Linked DNA regions of Geobacillus stearothermophilus ATCC 12980. The protein of the gene in region 1 interacts with the protein of each later gene in a pairwise test. Links are inferred from orthologs where the notes say so. Each region holds a gene or a part of one and is shown in the gene's direction. Other genes may lie near its edges.

What was found. Proteins that work in one complex are often made in the same cells at the same time.
Region 2: the proteins of QSJ10_RS00330 (region 1) and ftsL interact in binary tests that used the Bacillus subtilis proteins (3 or more experiments, as listed by UniProt). The link is inferred for Geobacillus stearothermophilus ATCC 12980 from one-to-one orthologs.

The regions. Positions count from the first base shown.
Region 1 is NZ_CP128494.1:66,308-69,378, forward strand. What follows is about bases 23-3,019. They hold QSJ10_RS00330 (FtsB family cell division protein), read left to right. Parts: upstream 23-1,333; coding sequence 1,334-1,705; downstream 1,706-3,019. Other genes in these bases: yabP (sporulation protein YabP), read left to right, coding at 383-688; yabQ (spore cortex biosynthesis protein YabQ), read left to right, coding at 685-1,317; QSJ10_RS00335 (S1 domain-containing RNA-binding protein), read left to right, coding at 1,824-2,219; spoIIE (stage II sporulation protein E), read left to right, coding at 2,751-3,019. Outside these bases: QSJ10_RS00315 (RNA-binding S4 domain-containing protein), read left to right, coding at 1-20; more of spoIIE, read left to right, coding at 3,020-3,071. UniProt on the Bacillus subtilis protein: Required for vegetative and sporulation septum formation. Required for the activation of genes expressed under the control of the sporulation transcription factors sigma F and sigma E.
Region 2 is NZ_CP128494.1:919,347-922,278, forward strand. The notes cover bases 1-2,858. They hold ftsL (cell division protein FtsL), read left to right. Parts: upstream 1-1,180; coding sequence 1,181-1,537; downstream 1,538-2,858. Other genes in these bases: rsmH (16S rRNA (cytosine(1402)-N(4))-methyltransferase RsmH), read left to right, coding at 205-1,146; QSJ10_RS05020 (penicillin-binding protein), read left to right, coding at 1,544-2,858. In the rest of the region: more of QSJ10_RS05020, read left to right, coding at 2,859-2,932. UniProt on the Bacillus subtilis protein: Essential cell division protein that may play a structural role. Probably involved in the regulation of the timing of cell division. Also required for sporulation.

The DNA.
Region 1 (3,071 bases):
CGGATCAAGGCGGCGTTTAACGGATTTCCGAAAGACGTCTCCTGTCTCAGGGAGCGCGAAGGGCGAAGCCTAGTGAATAGGGGGAAGTGAATTTCGGCCGGCAATCGCCAATTGAATATCATTCGGTTCTTGTTCGAACGGGCGCCTTCGGAACGAAGGGAAGCGTCAAGGATTCCTGTGCAGGGCTGCCGTTCAGCGGAGCACGCACAAGGCGCTGGAAGCCCCCGCCTCTAAGTGAAGCGCAGGCGGTGGGGGTTCACTTTGTCCTTAAGGCTTGTTCTAAACGATCCCCCGCTGACATACATATGGTACAGACAGCGGATGAGAAACAACGGGCGGCCTAGCCGGCTTTCATTCTAAATCGGAAATGCGGGGGATGAACATGAACCGACATGAGGAATTTGGCGGAAACACGAACAAAGGCCCGGTCCAAGAACACGACGTGATCATGCGCGGCCGGCGCCTCCTTGACATTACCGGGGTCAAACAAGTGGAAAGCTTTGACAATGAGGAGTTTTTGCTTGAGACGGTCATGGGTTTTTTGGCGATCCGCGGGCAGAATTTGCAAATGAAAAACTTAGATGTCGACAAAGGCGTCGTTTCGATTAAAGGGCGCATTTTTGACCTCGTTTACTTAGACGATCATCAGGAGAAGGCTAAAGGATTCTTTAGCAAGTTGTTCAAATGACCATCACCACACAGTTCCTCACCATGCTCGCGATGATTGGCATGGGGGGCTGGCTCGGCATGGCGCTGGACACGTACAATCGGTTTCTCAACCGGCGTGAACGGGCGCACTGGCTCGTTTTCGTGAACGATGTACTGTTTTGGGCGGTGCAGGCGCTTCTCGTATTTTATGTGTTGCTGCTCGTCAACAATGGCGAGCTTCGCTTTTATCTGTTTTTGGCGCTGTTGTGCGGCTATGCCGCCTATCAAAGCCTGCTCCGTTCGTTGTACGTTCGGGTGCTGGAATGGCTCATTCAGCTGGCGGTCAGAACCGGAAACATCATCGCCCAGCTGTTCCGTTACATCGTGATCCGCCCGCTCGTTCTTCTCGGGCAAATGGCGCTTGCGCTTCTTTTGTTTGCCTGGCGGCTTGTGATATGGATGGGACGATTTTTGTTGCTTGCGGTTTGGAAAGCCGTTGTTCTTCTGTTTGCCCCGTTTCGTTGGACGGGCATCGCCGTTTGGCGGCGGATTCCGCCGTCCCGCCGGGCCTGGGTGGAAAAATTTTTTCGCCGTTTGAAGGGATTTGCTGGACAAATCAAGAATACACAAGAGAAAATAGGCATGTGGCTGGCGAAATGGCGAAAGTAAAAGAGGTGCAAAGGCAATGAACATGCCCAGGAGAACAAACGTGACGAAGCTGGCATCGACGTATGCGGCCGAGCAGGAGGAGAAACAGCGGAGGGCGTCGCGAAGACGGCGAATTTTGGCCATCCGTTTTGCCTTTTGGTCGTTGCTGTTGGCCGTGGTCGCCTCCGTCCTTGTCTATGCTTTGCACCTGCAGGCAAAGACGGTTGATGCGAAAAGGGCGGAAAAAGAAAGGTTGACCAAACAGCTTGCGGAACTGAAACGCCAGAAAAAGCAGATGAAAGAGGAAATGAAAAGGCTGCATGATGATGACTACATCGCTGAGCTGGCGCGAAAAAAATATTATTTGTCAAAGGATGGGGAAATTATTTTTGTGTTGCCCGAAAAGTAACAAATCCCTCCAATGCCCGTTCAATACGGGCATTCGTCATATTGACACTTATTTTTTTTATTCGCTATAATGAAATCAACACCATCTTTAAAGCGTTTTAAGGAGGAGCACTTTTTTTATGTCGATTGAAGTAGGCAGCAAGTTACAAGGCAAAGTCACAGGCATTACGAAATTCGGGGCGTTTGTGGAGCTGCCGGAAGGTGTGACAGGACTCGTTCATATCAGCGAGGTAGCCGATAACTACGTCAAAGATATCAACGACCATTTGAAAGTCGGCGACACGGTGTATGTCAAAGTCATTAACGTCGGCCAAGACGGAAAGATCGGCTTGTCCATTCGCAAAGCAAAGGATACGCCTTCTTCGCAGCGGCCGCGCCGGGCGCATGACCGCTCTGCGGCTGACAGCTTAGAGCAAAAAATCAGCCGTTTCCTGAAAGAGAGTGAAGACCGATTGGCGTCGTTGCGCCGCCATACCGAATCGAAGCGGGGAGGTCGTGGATCGAGACGCGGGTAACTTGCTGCTGAATGAATGCCGGAAAGATGACGAATAGGGGGACAACAAAGCATCCATGGTCATGGATGCTTCTTTGTTGGGTTTGGCGAAAGAAAGGATGTATTTTCCGGAACGATACATATTGACAATCGGTATGGGCTCCAGTATTATATTAAATGTTGCCACACGGCGGTGTAGCTCAGCTGGCTAGAGCGTACGGTTCATACCCGTGAGGTCGGGGGTTCGATCCCCTCCACCGCCACCAAAATTCAATATGGCCCGTTGGTCAAGTGGTTAAGACACCGCCCTTTCACGGCGGTAACACGGGTTCGAATCCCGTACGGGTCATCATCATTGACGAACGAGCATGCGCCATGAAGCGACATGCTCGTTTTTCGTTTTTGTCTGCTTCTGTCGGAACAAAAACGTTGCCTGCACATTGTCGGGAAAAACGTCGAACGATTTTTTATTTTTCTCCGTTGTTTTGACAAATTTTTGGCAATTTCAAATATATAATAGGGGGTAATAGAAAAGCAAAGGAGAGGATCGGGAATGGAAAGAGTAGAAAGAGGGACGTTGCGCCGTATTTCGGAAGTGCCGATTCATGACACGCAAGCGACCGTATCGCGTTGGATACGCCATGTGAAGCTGCGCCTTGGCCACTTGTTCGTCCATCAAGGATTTTTGCTTCTTCTCGTCGGCTTTTTGCTTGGACGAGCACTCATTTTGGCGAAGCTGACCCCGTTTGCGCTGCCGTTTTTCGTTTCCGTCTATATGTTGCGCCGTGACAAGGCGGCCTTTGCTTTGATTGCCCTAATGGCCGGCGCATTGACACTGTCGTTCGATGTTTTGCTGTTTGTCGGCGTTTCCATT
Region 2 (2,932 bases), 850 kb from region 1 along the record:
TTGTGGAATGAAATAGTAACAAAACAATCGCTATGGGTTTGGAAATAAAAGTAAAAGGAGGTTGGAACTAATGGCTCCATCTGGGGATGTCCGACAAAAATAAACAAAAAGGGACGTTTTTTTTACAAAAAAAGCTAAAATTTTGTCCGTCTTTGCGATATAATTAAGGAAGCAGCGTTTGGAAGCAGCAAAGGTGGTGGACATGTGTTTGAACATACAACGGTGCTGTTAAAAGAAGCGGTTGACGGACTGAACATCCGCCCGGACGGCGTCTATGTCGATTGTACGTTGGGCGGCGGCGGCCATAGCGACTATTTGCTTTCCCGCCTCTCAAAGCGCGGAAAGCTGTTTGCCTTCGATCAAGACGAAACCGCCATTTCGTATGCGCGTGAACGGCTCGCCCGTTATGGCCAGCAAGTGCAGTTTGTGCACCGCAACTTCCGGTTTTTGCAAGAGGAGCTTTCCGCCCGCGGCGTCGCTGCCGTCGACGGCGTGCTGTTTGATTTGGGCGTTTCATCGCCGCAGCTCGATGAGCCGGAGCGCGGCTTCAGCTACCAGCACGACGCGCCGCTTGACATGAGGATGGACCGCAAGCAACAGCTGACGGCGGCGGAGATCGTCAACCGTTGGCCATATGAGGAGCTTGTGCGCATTTTTTTTCGGTACGGCGAAGAAAAATTTTCAAAGCAAGTAGCGCGCAAAATCGAGGAGGTGCGGCGCGAGAAGCCGATTGAAACGACCGGGGAGCTCGTTGAGGTCATTAAGGAGGCGATTCCAGCGCCGGCGCGCCGCAGCGGCGGACATCCGGCCAAACGCATTTTCCAGGCGCTCCGCATCGCAGTCAACGATGAGCTCGAGGCGTTTCGCGAAGCGCTTGAGCAGGCGATTGACTTGTTGGCGCCGGGAGGACGGGTGAGCGTCATTACGTTTCATTCGCTCGAAGACCGCATTTGCAAGGAGACGTTTAAAAAAGCAAGCGAGAACCCGCCATTGCCTCCAGGGCTTCCAGTTCTCCCCAATGACTACCGTCCTGTGTTGAAAATTATTACAAAAAAACCGGTCGTTCCTTCTGCTGAAGAGGTGGAACGGAACCGCCGCGCCCGTTCAGCCAAACTCCGCATTGCTGAAAAACTACCGCGCGGCTGAGAAAATAGGTGAGGAGAAACAGGAGGGAAACGCTGTGAACCATTTGGCAGTCAAAGTAGCACGCGAACAAAAGCATCCGGCCGCGCCGCCGAGCCAGAAGCCGCAGCGAAAACGGCGCCTTCGGCTGACGCTGGCTGAGAAGCTGTTGATCGTTTCGTTTTTGCTGTTTGTCTTTTACGCGGCGGTCCATACCGTCTCAACCCAAGTGCAAATTTATGAGCTTAATAAAGATGTCCAAAAGTTGGAATCGGCCATTGATGAACAAAAGAAAGAAAATAATGACTTGTACGTCGAAGTGCAGCGGCTGAGCTCGTACGAGCGTATTTTGCAAAAGGCGAAAGAGCTCGGTTTGTCGCTCAACGAAAACCACGTCAAAGTCGTACAGGACTGATGGGTGATGGAGGCAAAAAAGCATCGCAACACCCATCGCGGGGCGTTTATTTTGTTTTGCGTGTTCAGCTTTGCCTTTTTTCTTTTGTTTGCCCGCTTTGTGCAAGTGCAGTGGACGGGAAAAGCGGAAGGCGAAGCGCTGGCGGAGATCGCGCAGCAGCAGCATAAGCAGACGCGCACGATTGAAGCGAAACGCGGGACGATTTTTGACCGCAACGGCGTCATTTTAGCCCAAGACGTGCCGTCGTATACAGTCGCCGCCATTGTGGACCCGGATGATCCGCGCCGTGTCGCCGATCCAGAGGAAACAGCGGAAAAGCTCGCTCCGCTGCTTGGCATGGACGTCGAGCAAATGGAGCGCATTTTGACCAAAAAGGCGAAACAAGTCGAATTCGGCTCCTATGGCCGCAATATCAGCTTCGAGCTGAAGCGGAAAATTGAAGCGCTCCATTTGCCGGGCATCATCTTTACCCGCGACACTGCCCGGTTTTACCCGAATGGCATGTTCGCCTCGCACGTTATCGGCTACGCGCAAAAAAATGCGAAAAACGAAATGGTCGGCAAAATGGGAGTAGAAAAATCGCTTGACCGTTATTTGCGCGACAAAGACGGCTATGTGTCGTTTGCCAGCGATGCGAAGGGGTTCCGTCTGCCGGAGGCGAGAGAGCGCACGATTGCAAAGCCGGACAACGGCGCGAACGTGTATTTAACGATTGACGCGAAAATCCAGACGTTTTTGGAAGACGCCATGAACGGCGTAGAAAAGCAGTACAAGCCGAAAAAGATCATCGCCATCGTGGCTGATCCGAAAACAGGAAAAATTTTAGCGATGGCGACTCGCCCGAGTTTTGACCCGAACAAACGCGATATTGCGAACTTTTTAAATGACGCTATTTCCTACCCGTATGAGCCGGGGTCGACGATGAAGGTGTTTACGCTTGCTGCCGCCATTAATGAAGGAGTGTACAACGGCAATGAAACGTACCGTTCCGGCTCATACAAAGTCGGGCCGAACACCATCCGCGACCATAACGATGTCGGTTGGGGGACGATTACGTTCAATGAAGGGGTGCAGCGCTCTTCGAACGTCGCTTTTTCCATTTTGGTGAAAGAAAAGCTCGGGGAAGACCGGTTTTTGCAGTATTTGCATCGTTTCCATTTCGATCAGAAAACGGGCATTGATTTGCCGAATGAGGCGACAGGGCAAATTCGTTACCGTTATCCGATCGAACGGATTACGACCGGGTTCGGGCAAGGGACGTCAGTGACCCCGATTCAGCAAATCCAGGCGGCGACAGCGATCGCCAACGACGGAAAAATGATGAAGCCGTACGTCATTGAAAAGGTGGTCGATCCAGACAGCGGCAAAGTCGTTCTCGACCACGAGCCGACTGTC